2 linked regions of the Stieleria varia genome follow. The protein of the gene in region 2 binds, or shares a complex with, the protein of the main gene of each other region. Links are inferred from orthologs where the notes say so. Each region holds a gene or a part of one and is shown on either strand. Other genes may lie near its edges. The genes, in order: lpdA and Pla52nx_RS02150.

What was found.
Region 1: the proteins of Pla52nx_RS02150 (region 2) and lpdA are in contact, whole or in part, in a crystal structure (PDB 1EBD), measured with the Geobacillus stearothermophilus proteins. The link is inferred for Stieleria varia from one-to-one orthologs. Residues at the interface, in WP_033016211.1 of Geobacillus stearothermophilus: Ile130, Ala131, Met132, Pro133, Arg136, Arg140, Glu141, Asn155, Arg157; in WP_049624544.1 of Geobacillus stearothermophilus: Pro340, Ser341, Asp344, Tyr345, Arg403, Asp406, Val408, Glu431, Ala432, Gly433, Asp438.

Annotation. Positions count from the first base shown.
Region 1 is NZ_CP151726.1:6,647-16,583, reverse strand. Bases 2,709-5,673 are described here. They hold lpdA (dihydrolipoyl dehydrogenase), read right to left. Parts: upstream 4,923-5,673; coding sequence 3,495-4,922; downstream 2,709-3,494. Other genes in these bases: rpsD (30S ribosomal protein S4), read right to left, coding at 5,157-5,673; miaB (tRNA (N6-isopentenyl adenosine(37)-C2)-methylthiotransferase MiaB), read right to left, coding at 2,709-3,417. In the rest of the region: Pla52nx_RS00060 (M16 family metallopeptidase), read right to left, coding at 1-433; Pla52nx_RS00055 (M16 family metallopeptidase), read right to left, coding at 522-1,775; more of miaB, read right to left, coding at 2,002-2,708; more of rpsD, read right to left, coding at 5,674-5,765; Pla52nx_RS00035 (dockerin type I domain-containing protein), read left to right, coding at 6,285-9,937. UniProt on the Escherichia coli protein: Lipoamide dehydrogenase is a component of the glycine cleavage system as well as of the alpha-ketoacid dehydrogenase complexes.
Region 2 is NZ_CP151726.1:585,335-595,247, reverse strand. Bases 4,392-7,332 are described here. They hold Pla52nx_RS02150 (2-oxo acid dehydrogenase subunit E2), read right to left. Parts: upstream 6,622-7,332; coding sequence 5,161-6,621; downstream 4,392-5,160. Other genes in these bases: aceE (pyruvate dehydrogenase (acetyl-transferring), homodimeric type), read right to left, coding at 6,667-7,332; Pla52nx_RS02155 (MotA/TolQ/ExbB proton channel family protein), read right to left, coding at 4,392-4,685. In the rest of the region: mtnA (S-methyl-5-thioribose-1-phosphate isomerase), read right to left, coding at 1-402; Pla52nx_RS02180 (beta-ribofuranosylaminobenzene 5'-phosphate synthase), read right to left, coding at 399-1,430; Pla52nx_RS02175 (DUF447 domain-containing protein), read right to left, coding at 1,393-1,989; Pla52nx_RS02170 (anthranilate synthase component II), read right to left, coding at 1,986-2,657; Pla52nx_RS02165 (biopolymer transporter ExbD), read right to left, coding at 2,853-3,329; Pla52nx_RS02160 (ExbD/TolR family protein), read right to left, coding at 3,326-3,781; more of Pla52nx_RS02155, read right to left, coding at 3,783-4,391; more of aceE, read right to left, coding at 7,333-9,399; Pla52nx_RS02140 (SDR family NAD(P)-dependent oxidoreductase), read left to right, coding at 9,702-9,913.

The sequences.
Region 1 (9,937 bases), 580 kb from region 2 along the record:
CCATGGCCCGTTCGAATGCGCCAAAGGGCGGTTGGTCTTCGTACTTTGCAATTTCCTCCAAGATCACTTGACGCTCGGTCTCGAATTCGGACGCATCGAGCTTGGGCGTCATCATGTCCGAGAGCAGATCGATGATGCGATCCTGAAACTTCGGCAACACCGTCGCGTAGTAAACCGTTTGTTCTTCGGTCGTGTAGGCGTTGCTTTGCCCACCGAGCTCGTCGAGTTCGCGATTGACGTCTTCGGCGCTGCGGCGATCCGTTCCCTTGAACATCATGTGTTCCAGGAAATGGCTCAAGCCCGACTGGCAATCCAACTCGTTTCGTGAACCGGCGCGAACGAAGTAGCCGAACGCTGCGGAGTAGCTGCGAGGATCGGTTTCGGCAACGATTTCCAATCCGTTGGGCAATGTCGCGTGTCGAAAATCGGGCATCGGATATTCTGTCTGTTAGGTTGTGGAAAATGTTGGGGTCATTCGTCGCGTGCGTTGTCGACTGGGAAAGTCGAGCGACAATAACCAGTCAGTTCGTGGGGACGTTGAGGGGTTCGGGGCCGGATGTGACGATGCGATAATCGGCGGGCGGGTGATCTTGCCAGTAACTCTTGACGTCGCTGAGAGTCAATGATTCGATGATCGCTTCCAGCTCAGCCGTCTCCATCGGCGCACCCATCTGATAGAAATCATTGGCCAGGGATGAAGCACGAGAGGAGCTCGACTCCTGTTCCATGATCAAGCCGCTCTCGATGCGGACTTTCCAGCGATCCAACTCGCTTTGTTCCAAATCCTTGGTGAAATTGGCGATCTCGCCGAGCGTCACATCCAGAGTTTCCTGGGCTCTCGCCGGCGTGGTGCCGGCATAACCGAAGACACCACCGACGTTGCGCAGCGAATGGCAGCTCGCGGACACCGTGTAGCACAAACCACGTTTCTCGCGGACGCGATCGAATAGCCGGCTGCTCATGCCGTCGCTGAGGATTCCGATTCCCGCACGCATGCGGAAGTAATCCTTGTGACCGTACTGGATATTGGGAAACGCGAAACCGATGTGTGTTTGACTTGTTTCGGCCGGCATGTGTTCGTAGACGGCTTGGCCGGCAGCCGGTGGATCGCGCTGAACCTCCAGCGTTTTCCAGTCGCCAAAGACTTCTTCGATTTTGTCCAGCACGTCGTTGGGATTGACGTTGCCGGCAACGGAGAGGATGGAGCCGCCGGCGTGGTACTGTTGTTGATAGTACTGACGCACGTCGTCGGGACCAAAGGACTGCAGGGTCTCGATCGTTCCTTGGTTGCTGTGTCCCAGTTGCCAGCCGTAGTGCAGCTCTCGGAGTCGCCGCATGACTCGCTGGGTCGGTTCATCCTCCATCGCCCGCAATTCTTGGATCATCATCATCTGCGCGTCGGGCAGTTGATCGGCGGGCAAGTGGGGACGGCGCAGGATGTCGGCGTACAAGGCGATCGCATCAAGAAGCGATTCTGCTGGCATTGCGGCACCGAAGGAGGTCGTGCCGGTGGAGACACCACCGCTGCGATCGAGCCCCAAGTTGTCTTGGACCGCGACCAGATCACGACTGGAGTAATGCCCGGCACCGCGTTGCACCATCTCGCAGACGAGCGAAGCCAAGCCGGCTTGCTGTGGCGTCTCGCATTGCGAACCGCCGCCGACTGAAACGGAGAACGCCGCGGTTCGCAGCCAAGGCATGGGCTGGATCAAAACGGTCATCCCGTTTTGAAACTGACGGGTGATGATCTTGGTGTCGGGTGACGTGGTGGTCATGGCGGTTTGGTAGCTCGGTATCGCGGTCGTGCGGTGATTCGAAAGGGATGACTCGGCCGTGGACCGGTCCGTTTGAATTGATTGAGCCGCGACGCGTAAGCGGGCGGGCAAAACGGACAACCCAGTGGCTGATGGCTAATGGCCCGGTGCCTAACGGCCCACGGCTCACACTTTCATTCGTATTTCAGTTAAAAACCGACAACGCCTAAAGCGGTGTCCGAAAGCGTCAGCCCGGCATACCGATTGTCACGACATCGACGGTTTGAACGCGGCCGACCAGAGTGTGGCTGCTGGCGTCGTCGACATGGATCTTGAGGAACTGTCCCGCTTGGCGACGGTTTCCATCAAACACGACGATGCGGTCACAGTGCGTGCGTCCGATCATCTGCACGGTCGCGCTGTCGGGATCGGCGTCTTGCCCTTTCTTGCTCGGACCTTCGACCAAGATCTCGACGGTTTGACCGATCAGCTTGTCGTTTTCTTCTTGGGCGACGCGGTTTTGAACTTCCAGCAAACGATGATTGCGATCCGCTTTGACTTCGCGAGGAATATCGTCAACCAAACGCTCCGATGCTTTGGTTCCCGGTCGGACGCTGTATTGGAAAATGAAGCTGTTCTTGAATCGACAACGCTCGATCAGGGCGACGGACTTTTCAAAATCTTCCTCGGTTTCACCACAGAAGCCCACGATGAAATCGCTGCTGACGGTGGCTTCGGGGACCAACCGCTCGATCCTTTCGAACATCTCCATGTAGTCTGCAATCGTGTAGCCGCGCTTCATCCGCTTCAGGACATCGTCGCTACCGCTTTGTGCGGGCACGTGCAAGTACGGCGAGACCTTTGGCAGCTCGTGAACGGCGATCAGCAATCGCTCGGTCATGTCCTTGGGATAATTTGTCACGAACTTGATCCGATCGATTCCGTCGACCTCGTGCAGTTGCTCGAGCAGGGACGTCATGTCGGTCGTGTGATCGCCGTCCTTGTATTTGTAGCTGTTGACCGTTTGACCCAACAGCGTGATTTCACGGCAGCCCTGGTCGGCAAGGATGCGTGCTTCGGAGAGAATCTGCTCTGGCGGACGTCCCTGTTCGGGTCCACGTGTGTTGGGGACGACGCAATAGGTGCAGAACTTGTCGCAACCGATCTGAATCCGCAGGTACGCTTGGAAAGGTGTCGGCCGCATCGTGGGATCACGAAGCGGATCGAAGGTTTCGTGGCTACGTGCAACGATGGCCTGTTTGCCGTCGGTTCGACCGAGCGAGACCGCCATTTGGCGACCTTGGCCGCTGCGAACCTTTTCAATCAAATCGGGAATGGTGTGCAACTGGCCCGGTCCGATCACCATGTCGACGTAGGGTGCACGTTTGAAGATGATCTCTTGATCTTTTTGCGCCATGCATCCCATCACGCCGATCAGCTTGTCGGGATTGCGATCCTTGGCTTCGCGGATCTTGCCCAGAGCGCTGTACACCTTTTCTTCGGCGTGCTCTCGGACGCTGCAAGTGTTGTAGAAAACACAGTCCGCATCCTTGGGCGAATCGACGATGGTGTAGCCATGGCGTTTCAAATCCGCCACGACCATTTCGCTGTCCAGAACGTTCATCTGGCAGCCGACGGTTTTGATGTAGACGCGTTTGGTCATGATCGATGGCTGGGCAATGATAACAGGCAATGGAAACGGGACGGCGAAAAGAGGCCTGACCCCTTTGATGTCACGTTTCAGTGGCGTTTGGGTTTGTAAATTTCGGTGGCGGTGCCGAAGTGGACTTCGCCGGCGTTCATCAGCGTTTCGCTGAGCGTGGGGTGCGGGTGAACGCTTTCGGTGATGTCGTGTACCTCGCATCCCATCTCGATCGCCAACACGGCTTCGGCGATCAGCTCACCGGCACCGCTGCCGACGATGCCGCAACCGAGCACGCGATTGGTTTCCGGATCGACGAGCCATTTGGTCAGCCCGTCAGTGATCCCGAGGGCTTGGGCGCGACCGCTGGCGGCCCACGGATAGACCTCCACATCGACGGCGCGACCTTGCTGCTTGGCTTCCAACTCTGTCAGACCCGCCCAAGCGATTTCAGGATCGGTGAAAACCACAGCGGGGATGGCAACTTTGTCAAAGGTGACTGGTTTGCCCGCGATGACTTCCGCCGCCACGCGTCCTTCGTGGGTGGCCTTGTGTGCCAGCATGGGGTCGCCGGCGACATCTCCGATGGCCAGGATGTGAGGATCGGCTGTGCGTTGCGAGGCATCACACTCGACAAAACCGCGGGCGTTGACGACGACCTTGGTGTTTTCCAAACCCAGTCCGCGAGTGACCGGGCGACGTCCGATGCTGACCAGGACGCGGTCGAATTGTTCGTGCCCGAAGTGCGCGGGTCCCTCGAAGGTGACTTCGACCTTGTCACCGACCTCGGCCACCGAGCCGACTTTGGTGTTCAACCGCACTCGGCCCTCGCACAACTTGTCGATGCGTTTGGCCAGCGGTTTGACGAGATCGGGGTCGGCACCCGGCAGCAGGCTTTCGGCTAACTCGACGACGGTAACCTTAGAGCCGAGCTGTGCGTAGACGCTGCCCATTTCCAGACCGATGTATCCACCGCCGATGACCAGCAGTGTTTCGGGGATGTCGACGAGTTTCAGTGCGCCGGTGCTGTCCATCACGCGGTCGCTGCCGATGTCAAACACGGGCGGCATGGCGGGCACGCTGCCGGTTGCCAGCACACAGTGATCGAACGTGATTCGGCGGCTTTCTGGGATGGATTCGTGATCACCCTCCAATGCCAAAGTGGTGGAATCGACAAAGCTGCCGCGGGCCTGGATGACTTTCACCTTTCGTCGCTTGGCCAAGTTGGCCAGGCCGCCGGTCAGGTTACTGATCACTTGGTCCTTGCGTGCTCGTACTTTGTCGACATCGATTTTCGGGGCTCCGTCGTAGGTGACGCCCCAATTCTCGCGTAGGTCATCGACTTCGTGGATCACCTTGGCAACGTGCAACAGGGCTTTGCTGGGGATGCATCCTCTGAGCAAGCAGGTACCGCCCAGTCGCGGTTCGGCCTCGACGATCGTGACATCCAAACCTTCGTCGGCGGCCAGGAATGCGGCGGCGTATCCACCGGGTCCGCCACCAAGAACTACGACGGGACAATGCATGAGAGAAAACTTCGCGTTGTGTGGGTCGAATCTGTGTGGGTCAAATCTATGTGATGGGATCTGGAATGTTACTTTCCAACCGCCCCCGCCTGTACGATCAAAACCGCCCACGCCATTATGCGTGCCACCATCGTCATCGCACCATCCGTCTTGCGAACGACGAAGTTCAAATTGGCAAGCCGTGCCAAAACCGGGGCGACCCGAGATGGTCGCCAGGGATTGGCAAGCCGGCGACTAGCGAGACAGGAATTCGACGACGCTATTGGCGTCCACGGGCAGGCTGATGTCCGTCGGTCCGGGCAGGCCGAGAACGGTCAGCTTGAGGCCTTCGCTGTCAAATGCCACCCAGTCCAGGGGATCGGGCGATGCGTTGGCGATCACGCCTCGGTAAAGATTCTTGAGGTTTTCACGACCGCGGACTTCGACGATGTCACCGGGACGCAACAGAAAACTCGGCTTGGTGACTTTAACGCCGTTGACACAGAAGTGTCCGTGGGTGATTCCCTGACGGGCTTGTGGACGTGTCTTGGTGAAGCCGGCTCGGCGGACCACGTTGTCCAGACGACGCTCACACATCAACAGCAACAACTCGCCGGTATTGCCCGCTTTGCGACCGACCGCATCGAAATAACGACGCAGTTGGCGTTCGCCCAAGCCGTAATAGTGCTTGATCTTTTGCTTCTCCATCAATGCCAAACCGTAGTTGCTGGGGCGACGTCCGCGGACGTGCATGCCGGGCGGCGTGTTGCGGCGATCGAGTGCTCGAACAGCACCGGCGGTTTCATAAATGAGCGTTCCGAGACGACGATTCACGCGTGCTTTGGGACCGGTATAACGTGCCATTTCGTATCCGTTTTCTTTCGCCGCTGATGCAGCAGTAGGGGGTTTGGGCTGACGCTGGAGATGACAAAGGTCAGAATCAGCGACGCCGGGTGTGATCCAAGATCGTGCCGATGGATTCGCCAGTTCACTGGCTGATCAAAGACTCGGCAGGGCTCCGAAACGGGCCAATCCCGTTTCGGCGGTCACACATCGATTTTTGGAAGGGTCAGAGTGTGGCTTGTGGAGCGATTTTTCGCAAGGCCAACGGATTTTTTGGGGAAGCCCACTCGTTCTGCTTCGTTCCCCTCTGGTATCCCCTGACACTGAAGCCTGGCCCTGAAGTTGTGAAACCTGCGCCAAAGCCCCGCTTTGGTTGATTTCATCCTTGAAGGTACCGGTTATGCGGAATATTTTGCTTATTCATTCCCAGGCGGGGGGTCATTTGCTATCGATCTGAGCACTTGCCCTCTTTCAGAAAACGTCCCACTGCCAACCGCATTTGAGCCATTAGCTCGGTGCTGTTTTTGAGGCCACATCACCATGCGACGCCCAGCCATTCTCCGTTCTCACGCCCGCAAAAACTCCCTTCGCCGGTCACCCGGCCCGCGGCTTCGCATGGAAATGCTGGAATCGCGGCTGTTGTTGGCAGCGGAACTGAGCTTCTCATCGGAGATTCTGCAATCCACGACACTTAGCCTGGCTGACTTGGCGGCCGCCGATTTTGCGATCGACTCGGCGCCGTTGGCTGAATCGAACGCGGCACCGGACTTCATCCCGACCAAACACGATCCGGTTGCTCGTGTCATCGGGCAAGACCTTTTCGACGTTTACCAAGTTGCCGGCAGGTCGTTCGGTCCCAATGTGACCAGTCGCGTCGAGACCCTTTCCAGCACAGTGCAGCAGTCAGGACTGCTGGTCAATCAAAACGGCGATGTGTTGATCGAAATCATCGCCGACACCGATCTGGATTCGTTGCGAATGGATCTGCTGGGGACCGGATTCATCGAGAACGGGTTCTTTGGAAAGATCCTCAGCGGATCGATCGATCCGATCAAACTGGATGACCTTTCTGCACTAGAGTCGGTACGTTTCATCCGCCCGATCTATCCGTCAATCTCCAATGTGGGGACGGTTAGCAACCAAGCCGACGCGGCAATGAGATCCGACATCGCGCGGGCGACCTTCAACGTGGACGGATCGGGGCTCAAGATCGGCGTGATCTCGGACAGCTTTGACAAGAACTCGGGCGGTGGTGGTGCCGCAGGCGGGATCGCCAGCGGGAACTTGCCGGGTCCTGGCAACCCAAACGGATTCACCACACCGGTACAAGTCTTAGAAGATGAACCCAATGGCGTTAACGCCAACCATAGTGACGAAGGCCGCGCGATGTTGGAGCTGATCCATGACATCGCGCCGGCTGCCGAGCTGGCTTTTCACACCGGGTTTGCAGGACCGGCGAACTTTGCCCAGGGCATCTTGGACCTTGCTGCGGCTGGGGCTGATGTGATCGTCGACGACGTGTCCAATTTCGCGCAACCCTTCTTTCAAGACGGGATCATCGCGCAGGCTGCCGCCCAAGTGGTCGCCCAGGGAGTGCCCTTCTTTTCATCAGCAGGCAACCAAGGGCGTGACTCCTACGAAAGTGTGTTCCGAACCGATGGGACTCGCGCTCATATTTCATCATCCGGTGTGATCACCCCCGATCCAAATGGCGATTTTGTAGCTCACGATTTTGACCCCTCGGCCAATACTGACGGGTTTCAGCTTGTCGCCCTCGCCCCAGGCGGATCCGCAACGCTGATTTTTCAGTGGGACCAACCGTTTGCTTCGGCCGGTGGAGCCGGTGCGGCCAACGACATGGACATCTTTGTCTACGATTTCCAGACCCAGTTGATGGTCGCCAAGAGTGACTTGCAAAACACTGGCCAAGACGCGATTGAAATCGTTGAAATCTCGAACATGAGCAGTCAAGCTCGGTTCTTTAACATTTTACTTGCGCGATATCTTCCCGCAGGCGGTCCCACACCTGGTGTGGTCAAATACCTAGCGTTTGGCTCTGGATTTGACATCGGCGAATTTGATACGCAGAGCAGCACGCTCTACGGACACCATCAAGCGATCGGCGGAGCAGGTATCGCCGCTGCCGACTACCGTGACACACCAGCGTTTGGAACCAATCCACCCTCGCCACAACCCACGACGTCCGCCGGTGGACTACCGATTTTGTTTGACACTGCGGGCAACCGCCTAGCAACTCCTGAAGTCCGACAACAGCCGATCGTGACCGGCCCGGACAACACCAATACTTCGTTCTTCGTTGCCGGCAATGATCCTGACAACGACAGTTTTCCCAACTTTCCTGGTACCTCTGCCGCTGCCCCACACATTGCTGCTGTCGCGGCTCTGATGTTGGAGGCCGCCGGCGGACCTGGTTCGCTCACTCCGGCCCAGATCAACACCGCGCTGCAGATCACCGCGATCGACATGCTTTCCCCCGGGTTCGACTTTGACACCGGATTCGGATTGGTCAACGCCGAGGCTGCTATCGCCGCTGTGGACAACGGAGGCGGCGGTGGCAATCCTGGCGGCGGATTCAACGGCAATGGCAACAGCAGCGGAAAATTCTACTTCACCGCCGAAACTCCCGATGGACAACGTGAGCTGTTCGCCTCCGACGGCAGCGGAAACAACACCGCGCTGCTGGCAAATCTCTCCGGCGCCACGGCGTCCAATCCTGCCGACCTGACGTTGTTGGGTGATCAAATCATCTTCACCGCGCTGACGTCCAATGGTGACCGTGAGCTCTTTGTATCGGAAGGCACCCCGAGCTCCACTAAACTACTGAAGGACCTCTCTGGAAACGCTCCATCCAAACCTGCTGAATTGACGAAGGTCGGCAACCAAATCTTCTTTTCTGCCGAAATGGACAACGGCCAACGGGAACTGTTCGTCACCGATGGAACCTCGGTCGGAACACGCCTGGTGGAGAATCTCGCTGGCACCGTAGCGAGTGATCCAAAATGGCTGACCGCCTTCAAAGGAGAGCTCTACTTCAGTGCCAATATTGGAGCCAACCAGCGTGAGTTGCACGTCAGCAATGGCACACTTGCTGGTACGAAACCGTTGGTCAATCTTTCCGGCAATCTGAATGCTAATCCGCAAGAATTGATCGCCGTGGGTGACACCTTGTTCTTCACCGCTCGGATCAACAGCACCGAACGTGAGTTATTCAAGAGTGATGGCACCGCTAGCGGCACGAAGATGATTGAAAACCTAGGCAGCTCCCGATCTGCTGATCCGGTCGGCCTAACTAGGTTGGGTAGCCGAGTCTTTTTCACGGCGAGTTTGGCCAACGGCGAACGTGAACTGTTTAAGAGCAACGGGACCGCTGCGGGCACTGAAATCGTGACGAATCTTGGCGGTGGTGTCAGCTCTCGCCCCGACGAACTCACCGTGGTCGATGGAAAACTCTACTTTGCCGCCAACTCCAGCAGCACACAGCGAGAACTGTTTGTCACGACGGGGACTGCTTTAAGCACCCAGTTGGTCAAAGACCTCAACGGCGGTGCCAGTGCTGATCCGGTCGAGCTGACCGAAGTTGATGGCATGCTCGCTTTTGTTGCCTCGTCCGGTGACCAACGGGAACTGTTCCGAAGCGATGGCACATTTACTGGCACGGAACTGGTCAAAAACATTGCCGGCTCTGTGAGTAGTCAACCGCAGCAGTTGACTTCCGTCCGAGGAAAATTGGTTTTCGTGGCGACCACTGGCGACGGACAACGCGAAGTCTTCACTAGCGACCTGTCGAGTGCGGGCACCGAGATGCTCACCAATCTCAGTGGTGATGTTTCCTCCAAACCACGTGATTTCATCGCCGTCCCAAATAGCTTTCCGCTGGTAGATAGCTACTTTTTCACCGCCGTGACTGCTGATAATCAACGCGAGTTGTTCGCCTCCGATGGCACCGTAGCTGGCACCAAACCGCTTACCAATATTGGCGGTTCGATCTCCGCGCAACCCGAGTATTTGACACTCGTGGGCGATCGGTTGTTCTTTTCGGCAATGACGTCTGCCAACCAACGTGAATTGTTTATGTCCGATGGCACCCCCGCTGGAACACAATTGGTTCGCGACTTGGGCGGCTCGGTTTCCAGTAATCCCACAGAATTGACTCGCGTCGGTAGCAAGTTGTT
Region 2 (9,913 bases):
CTCGCGGTCTTCCGCATGAATCGATCGGGCTTCATCGAGCAGCTTGGCGGGCAAGTCGCCCATGTCAGTCGATTCGACCACGTCACGCATGCGATCCAGGGCCCAGAACAGGTTCACCGCGGTGGGGCGGCTGGTCGCAAGGTACTCGATCGCATCCAGGTAGATTTGTTTGGTGGTTGGCGGCCCTGTCTGATCGCCTGCCAAACAAACACCGTAGGCCGCAGCGATCCCGATCGCGGGCGCCCCTCGCACGACCAACCGACGGATCGCGTCATGCGTTTGCCGGATGTCGGTGCAACGCAGCGTGACCAGTTCGCCGGGCAGGCGGGTCTGGTCGATCAGAATGAGAGCATGATCGTCAAAAGCGATTGTCTCTGCGGTGATCGTTTCGTGTGCGGTCATGACGATGTCGATGTTGAGTGGTGAATGGAACGAGCGGTGTTGCGCACCGATGCGATCATCAGATTGCTGAGTTGGTCTTGCCAGTGAGTCTCGACGAATTCACAAAGGGATTGGGCACTGTCGAGTGAATCGCACCAGGCAAAGATTCCCGGCCCCCAACTGCTTTGCCCAACTCCCACGGCCCCCGATTGAGTCAGCGACGCCACCAACGAGGCAACTTCCGCTCCGTTGTAAGGACCGCCTTGGCTGCTGACGAACAACAGACCGCTTTCGTGGTTGTAGCGTTGTACGGCATTGGCAAAGGCTGGGAAATCATGTGAGTGCGCCGCGGGCAGCAATTCGGTGGACAGCATCTCTCGCAAGCGTGCTTGGCGTTGCGGGTCTCCGGCGGCCAAATGATCAAACTGTGTTTGTTCGTCTTGTCCGTGCATCGGCGGCGCGGATGAGCGAGGGATCATCAAAACGACACGCCAGGATTCGGGCAACTCGATGCGACGGTGGATCGGATTGAGTTGCCCGAATTCTGGTGCCTCGGTTGAATCGCTGGAGGCGTCTTCGTAGATCAAACCGCCGTGAAAGTAGCCGTGAACACCGACGGCGGAGCGTTTGCCACGATCAGCGATCTCTAGAGCCAGCGTCTCCTGAGGCAGGCGGACATCACAAAAAGCGGCGAGCGTTTCGGCCACCGCTAACGAAAGCTGGGTGCCGCTGCCGAAACCGCTGTGTGCGGACGGTTGCTCGATGATGGTGACACGGCAGCAGGGTAAATCACTCCATCGCATCGAGTGTTGCAACCGACGTGCGATTGCGAGAACGCGGTCGGATTGGTGGCCGTCGCATGAGAACCGAGGCGCCTGGCTGACGGTGATTTCCGTCGCGGGTTGATCGATCATCACGCCGACGCCGCCGAAGGGAGCAGCGGTGTCCAGCAGGCCGAAATGCAACCGCGCACCACAACACACTGAGACGACCGCAGCGGACGACTGCGTTTCAGCGGTTGTTCTGGTGGAGGTTTTCGATTCGTTCATCGATGGTCTGTTTCAAGAACTCAAAGGCCTGATGTTCCTCTGGCCCGGCCGTTTTGTCGATCAGGGGCTGTAGCCGGAGCAGTGTGTCGCGAATTTCTGCTGCTGCCAACAAATGCGTCCGAGTCGCCAGAATAGCCGCTTCGATCACCGCGTGCTTGGCCCGGTTGAACCCAAAGAAGGGACGCTGGATGCCGGAATCGATCACTCGGCATGCTAAATGCATTCGCAGATCGTCTTCCTGAACCACCTCGGTCTGGACACAAAACCAGCGATGACAGTCCTTGAGTATCCGCCATCGCCCGTCGTCAACGCTGCGTACCCTTTGCTCGGGGTCGGGCACGTCACCGACTGCGGTATGCGCAAATAGCAGAGCATCGTCGGTGACGTGAATGGTCGCCCGATGCGTGGCCATCAAATTGTCGTAAGTGCGGCTGCCCGCAAAGGGACGCAGCAGAAACTGGGGACGGTCAGTATGCATCTCCTGCACTGTCGGACCCATCGGTGCGATGTTGACGCGGCCGTCGGAGTCGACGGTGGTGACGATGGATTCCAGAATCACGAAACCGCATCCTTGCGTGTGCCGCGGTCCGCCGGTGTGAAGTGCGGAGCGGGGACGCCCCGGCCGAGTTGACTAGGCGTCGATTCGTGTGTTGCCGATCGCCGCGTGATGTCGACGAAGTTATCCAGTACGGCCAGTCCGTCGTCGGTCAAAACGCTTTCCGGGTGAAACTGCACACCGAACACGGGGCGTGTCTTGTGACGCACTCCCATGATCACGTCATCATCCGTGCTGCGCGCGGTGACGATCAATTCGCCGGGGACATCCCTGGGATCGATGGCCAGTGAGTGATATCGTCCGACACGCATGGGCGATTGGCACTGAGCAAATACGCCCTCACCGTCATGTTCGATCGTGCTGGCCAATCCGTGCATCGGCTCGCATCGGATGATTCGTCCGCCGAACGCGGCGGCAATGGATTGGTGTCCCAGGCAGACGCCCAGGATGGGCAGATCGGCCGGAGCATCAACGACCACGCTGACACTGCATCCGGCATCAGCTGGGCCGTGGGGTCCCGGAGAGATGACGATCCCATCGGGCTGCAGAGCAAAAGCAGCTTGCGAGTCGATTTGGTCGCTGCGGATCACCTCCGTTTGGCAACCGAGGCGTCGCAGGTAGCGAGCCAGGTTGTGGACGAAGGAATCGTAGTTGTCCAGCAGCAAGATCATGTCAGCAGTTGTGGAATCGTCGGGATGCTGAACGGATGGGTGAGATGCTGGTTGTGATTGGCAGTAGAACGCACGGAAAGAAAAAGGATGGATTGCCCCCTCACCCCCAGCCCCTCTCCCCCGAATCCTGGCTCGCTTAGGCTCGCCAGGATTCGGGGGAGAGGGGAGCCATGGCTTGGAATAACTCGGTGCGAGTTATCGGCGGGGCTTGGCGAACTTGATTTTCTCGACCAACTTGACGACTTGGTCTCCGTCCTTGTAACCGCTGACGGCTGTGATGGCTTCGATCACGTGTGCGTAGCGCAGGTTGTAATCGGTGTCGACCTCGATCTCCGGCCCCTCGTCACCTTCGGCGGGTCCGTCGGTGCCGACCAATTGGATCACGTTGGTTCTCAGCTTGGTGAAATCGGTTCCCAGATCGATTCCCTCCAATGACATCGAGGCGAGTTTTCCGTCGGCGTCGGCCCGCAGACGAACCTTTAACGGCAGGTCGGTTGGGTCGGAGACCGAGTTGCTAGTCCCTGCCAATGGCATGTGGATGCTGAAATCGCCTTCGAGTTCGACGATCTTGAAGGTCATCACAAAGAACACCAGCAGCAGGAAGACCACATCGATCATGCTGGTCATGTCCAACTGGCTTTTTTCCTGCTCGACATCGCGGCGGATTTTCATATTTGGTTCCCCGTGGATCGCTTGTTCTCTTTGGCACGCAGGGCGAACTGAACGAACTCCAGTTCCTGAGCGACGCGGATGATTTCTTGAACGTTGCCTGCGGCGGTGTCCTGGTGGGCGCGGATGATCACGTTGGCGTCGCCAGCTTTCTTGTTCTCGGCCCTGATGACCGCCAGTTCCCGACGCAGACCTGTGTTGAGGGTTTCTACGGTGTAGGTGTCACCATTGAGGATGACTTCGCCATCCTGCGCGACGTGCAGAATGATTGGGAAATCAAAGGGAGCATCGGGCGGTTTGACCAATTGACTGTCGGGCAAGACGACGCGGTCGTCCGACTCCGTTTGGGCAAAGTTGATCAACACCATGAAGAAGGCGATCAACTGAAACACCATGTCGATCATGGGCGTCAGGTCGCCTTCCGCCAAATCGGGTTTCTTTGATTTGACTTTCATGTCACTGCTGTTGGTTGCTGGCGTGTTGGTTGTCTTCGAAACGGCTCATCAGGTTTTCGCTCGTCACACCGACCTCCAGCAACAAGCGGCTGACTCGGTTTCGCAGAATGTTGTAGGCCGCGATCGCGGGAATCGCGACAGCCAAGCCGACGAGCGTCGTGAACAACGCGGTGGAAATACCACCGGCCAACTTGGACGGCTCGGGGGCCGACGAGCTGGTGGCGATCGTGCGGAACGATGAAATCATCCCTTGAACGGTACCGAACAGTCCGATCATGGGGCTGAGGTTTCCGATCAATGCCATGTAACTCAGGCGGTGCTCGAGTTTCATGCTTTCTTCTTCGCCGACTTCCTGCATGCCTTCGATGGCCTTGTTGTAGCCACGATTCAGCTTGGCGAGTCCGGCCGAGAGGACTTGGCCGAGAACCGACTCGTCCGTGCGTGCCATATCATAGGCTTCCTGGTACTGCTGCTCGTTGAGTTTTTCTTCAAAGCTCTCGACCAACTCTTGGGGGCAAAGTGTGTCTCGTCTGGCGGCCAGCATGTTCATCACGAACAGGGAGACCAGGGTGATCGATAGGATCAAGAAGACGATCATGTACGTGATGCCGAGCGACTCGATGATCCAGCTCAGCAAGTTTTGTTCATCGGCGGCCGGTGCATCGTTCCCGCCGCCAGCGTTTCCTCCTCCTCCGGCACCGCCGGCGTCTGGCGCACCACCGTCGTCGGCAGCCGGCGGCGCAGGGTCCGCTCCACCGAATTCGGCGGCGGCGTCACCGTCTTGTGCGATGACGCTCGATGAGCCGATCGAAGCGATCACGCAAAAGGAAAGCAGAACAAAGGCGGCACGTAGCAGCCATTGAGAAGGAGCACCGGAACGGAACAAACCAATGGCGTTGGTCATCAACAAAGCTCTCCAAGCGACTAGACGAGTGGATCTGAGGATCTGTGGGGGAACGGCCGCAAACCCTGAGAGTAAGCAGACCTGACGTTCAGTAGAACAGAATAATCGATCGGACGTGCTCAGGCATCCATCAACGGTGACAGAATTCCCGGCTGCGCGGATTCTTTGGGCAGGGAGAGTCGACGAGGTGAGAGAATCGCCGCATCCTCAGTGTGCTTTCAATGAGCCTCAGGCGCTAGCCGTGGGTCTGAGGCGGATTGCGGTGCCGGCCCACGGCTAGCGCCTGAGGCTCACTTTGGCAGGGGCACTCAGGGTGCATCCAGTGAGCCTCAGGCGCTAGCCGTGGGGCTGAGGCGGATTGCGGTGCCGGCCCACGGCTAGCGCCTGAGGTTCACTTTGGCTCGGGCACGTGGAACAAGAACACGGGCTGAATTGAGCAGTGTCGATACCAACCCTTTGATAGCCCCCCCCAGCCTCAGAAGGCCAATAGCAGGCGGCTGGGGGCTTCTAGGTAGGCGATGATGTCGTTCAGGAAACGCGCCGCAGTGCCTCCGTCGACCAAGCGGTGGTCGTAGGACAGGCTCAGAGGCATCATCAGCCGAGGGCGGATCGAGTCGTCTGGCATCACGACGGGCAGCTTGCGGCTGCGTCCGACCAACAAGATCGCGACTTCGGGGACGTTGACGATCGGAGTGGAATACTGGCCGCCGATGGCACCCAGATTGCTGATCGTGAACGTTCCGCCTCGCAAATCGCTGACGGCAAACTGGCTGTTGCGGACTTTGCCGGACAACTCGGCGAGCGCCTTGGTCGTGTCCGGCACGCTCATGCGATCGGCGTCCTTCATCACCGGGACGATCAGCCCACGTTCGGTATCGACTGCGATCCCGACGTTAACATAGTGCTTGTAGATGATCTGCTCGTTTTCCGTGTCGATCGACGCGTTCATGGACGGATGGTTTTTCAAGGCCATCGCGACGGCTTTGATCAGAAACGGCATCGTCGTCAGCTTCATGCCCTTGGCCGCATACTCTTCCTTGCTGCTCTGACGAAGGGTTTCCAAATCGGTGATGTCGGCGTCGTCAAAGTTGGTCACGCGGGGAACGCTGGACCAACTGTTGTTCATCTGCGCGGCGATCGTCTTGCGCATGCGATCCATCCGCTCGACTCGGATCGGGCCGTAGTCGTCACGGTCCGAGGTGCCGGGCATGCCTGCGGACGTCGATGCCGGTTGGGACGGACTCGCTGGCGGCTGGGCGGCAGCGGCCTGGGATCGCGAGGATTGGTTTGCGGCGCGGACAACTGCCAGGACATCATCTCGGGTGATTCGACCGCCTTCGCCACTGCCGGGGACTCGGCTCAAGTCCACGCCGACTTCGCGGGCGAAGCGACGGATGGCCGGACCGGCTGGGATCACGCCGCCACTGCTGGCGGAGGTGTCTGCGGTGGCAGGCGAAGCTTGTGCTGGCGCGGTTGGTTGCGCTGGCGCGGCTGGCTGAGCTGGTGCCGCGGGAGCAGGCGGCGGGGCGACGGGCGGCGCGGGGGCTTCGGCGGCCGGTTTAGCGGGTGCCGGTGTCGGTTCGGCTGCTTTGGGTTCTGGTGCCTTGGGCTCGGCTGCCTCGGGCTCAGGTGCCGGTTCAGACGCTTCGGCTTTGGGTTCTTCGGGAGCAGGTGCGGGGGCCGAAGATTCAGCTCCTGCGGCCGCTTCGACTTCCAACAGCACGCCACCGACGGGGACCGTGTCTCCTTCGCCGACCAGGATCTTGGTGACCTTGCCGCCCACGTCGGAGGGGACGGGAACGGTTGCCTTGTCGGTTTCCATTTCCACGATGTCTTGTCCGGCTGAAATCGTGTCTCCCACGGAGACAAAGATTTCCAGAACGTCGCCGGATTCAATCCCGTCGCCCAGATCGGGCAGTTTTACTTCGGTAGCCATGCGTATAAAAATTTTTGTCAGTAATCGGTGAGTCAGTGGTCAGGTTCAGGCGAAATACGGATTGGGTTTGTCCGCATCGAAGTTCAAATCCTTGATCGCTTTGGCGACATCCTCTGCGGTGCACACGCCCGACTTGGCCAAACGGCTCAGCGTAGCGATCACGATCGACTCGGCGTCGACCTCAAAGTGGCGACGCAGGGCTTCGCGTGTTTCGCTGCGTCCCATTCCGTCGGTGCCCAGGCAATAGTAATCACCGGGGATCCAAGGTGTCAGCTGTTCGGACAAGGCGCGAACGTAATCGGTCGCACAAATGAACGGACCTTCGACGCCCTCCAGTTGCTGCTCCAAATAGCTTCGTCGCGGCTTCTCGGTCGGGTGCAGCATGTTCCAGCGATCGCAATCGCCCGCTTCGCGTCGCAGTTGCGTGTAGCTGGTCACGCTCCAAACATCGCTGCCGATGTTGTACTGCTCAGCCAACATCTCCTGTGCCTTGAGCACGCAGTTGAGGATCGCACCGCTGCCGAAGAGTTGGACGTGTGCCTTGGGTTGATCGACGGTTTTCGAGCGGAACTTGTACATGCCCTTGACGATGCCTTCCTCGCATCCCTCAGGCATCGGTGGGTGCGTGTACTCTTCGTTTTCCGCCATCAAGTAGTAAATGCACTCTTCGCCCTCTTGGTACATCTTCTTGAGTCCCTCGGCGATGATCACGACGGCTTCGTAGGCGAAAGCCGGGTCGTAAGCTCGCACGGTGGGGAACGCGATGGCGTTGAGCAAGCTGTGTCCGTCTTGGTGCTGAAGGCCTTCGCCGTTGAGCGTTGTGCGTCCGGCGGTGCCACCGATCAAGAAACCTTTGGCACGCATGTCGGCGGCCGCCCAGATCAAGTCGCCGATGCGTTGGAAACCGAACATGCTGTAGTAGATGAAGAACGGAATCATGTTCACGCCGTGGGCGCTGTAGGCCGTTCCGGCGGCGTTGAAGGAACTCATCGATCCGGCTTCGGTGATGCCTTCCTCCAAGATCTGACCGTCCTGGGCTTCCTTGTATTTCTGGATGATCCCCGAATCGACCGGATCGTAGAGTTGTCCCGAGTGAGCGTAGATGCCGAACTGGGTGAACATGCCTTCCATGCCGAACGTTCGTGACTCGTCTGGGACGATCGGCACCATGTACTTGCCGATTTTTTTGTCACGACACATGGCGATCAAGGTCTGAACGACGGCAAACGTCGTGCTGCAGCTCTTGTCTTCCAATCGCTTGATCAGTTTGCCGAAATCCTCCAACGTGGGCACTTCCATCGTCGGGTGCTCGGTCGGACGTGACGGTACCGGACCGCCCAATGCCGCGCGTCGTTCCTTCATGTACTTGATCTCGGCACTGCCTTCGGCCGGCTTATAGAACGGTGCTTTGCCGACGTCTTCGTCGCTGATCGGAATGCCGAACCGTGTGCGGAACTCCAGCAACTCGGCTTCGTTCATCTTCTTTTGGTTGTGGGCGACGTTGCGTCCTTCCCCTGCCTCGCCAAGTCCGTACCCCTTGACCGTCTTGGCCAAGATGACGGTGGGCTTGCCGTTCTTGTTTTGTGTCGCTTGGGCGTACGCCGCGTAGACCTTTTCCGGATCGTGTCCGCCGCGACGCATCTTTTCCAGTTTTTCGTCGCTAAAGGTTTCCACCATCTTCAGTAGTTCGGGATATTTGCCAAAGAAGTGTTCGCGGATGTAGCTGCCCGGCATCCCGGTGTACTTTTGGTACTGACCGTCGACGACTTCGTTCATGCGTTTGGCAAGCAGTCCGGTCGTGTCGTTGGCCAGCAAGGCGTCCCAATCGTCGCCCCACACAACCTTGATCACATTCCAGCCGGCACCACGGAAGATCGACTCCAGCTCTTGGATGATCTTGCCGTTGCCACGTACCGGGCCGTCGAGCCGTTGCAAGTTGCAGTTGATGACAAAGATCAGGTTGTCGAGCTTCTCACGCGCGGCCAATCCGATCGCGCCAAGTGTTTCCGGCTCGTCGCATTCGCCGTCACCAAGAAACGCCCACACGTTTTGGCCCGAGGTGTCTTTGATGCCGCGGTCACGCAGGTACTCGTTGAAGCGTGCTTGATAGATCGCCATGATCGGTCCCAAGCCCATTGAGACCGTGGGATACTCCCAGAATCCGGGCATCAACCATGGGTGCGGATAACTGCTCAAGCCGCCACCGGGCGCCAACTCACGTCGAAAATTCTCCAAGTGCTCTTCCGACAGTCGGCCTTCTAGGAAAGCGCGACTGTACATGCCGGGCGATGCGTGTCCTTGGAAATAAATCGTGTCGCCCGAGTAGCCATCTTCACCACGGCCTTTGAAGAAATGGTTGAACGCGATTTCATAAAGCGTGGCACTGGATGCGAACGTGCTGATGTGTCCGCCTACTCCGCCGCCTCGCTTGTTCGCACGAACCACCATGGCCATCGCGTTCCATCGTACGATGGACTTGATGCGACGCTCCAACTCACGGTTGCCGGGAAAGGGCGGTTGATCGTGAGGGGCGATCGTGTTGACGTACGGCGTGCGTGTATCGTCGGCCGACTGAATGCCTTCTTCGGCGGCTCGGTCACGTAGTTGCTCGATCAGAAAGCGAACGCGATCAGCGCCCTTGCTCTGCAACACATACTCAAGTGATGAAAGCCACTCTTGTGTTTCAGCGGCATCAACATCGACCTCCGCATCCAACTGCAGCAACTCGCCAACCTGTTTTTCGACTTCAGCTTGGGCGACCGATTTGGCATCCGACATGTTGTTATTTTCCCTGCAAGCGTTTGACCCACCACCGAACGTCGTTCGTCTGCGGGGTTTACGGTTATTCTGTTTCCACCGAAGATTAGCTGCCGGGGGTGCTCAGCGGCAAGGGCGAGCCCTCTAGCGGGGGCGATACCGCCCGCAATTCGCCTCCATTGTCGTCACTCCCGCCACATTATATGTACAAATGTACACTATTCATGGTGTGATTTGGTCGGTTTTTGGGACGGGCGTGGTCCATTTTGAGAAACCAGGCACTCTGCGCAAATCAATCGCCCGAGCGGAATGAGGGAATCGTTGTGAGCAAAAACGTTGTGAGCAAGAAACCCGACAGCAGCGAGTTCCGCGGCGCACGAGTGGTCGTCACCGGCGCGTCCAGCGGCATCGGTCAAGCGATTGCAGTTCGCACGGCCAACAGCGGCGCCAGCAGCGTCCTGGTTCACTACCGCAAGAACCGAGAGGGCGCAGAGCAGACCGCAGAGATGTTGCGTCAGCAGGGAACCGAAGTGTT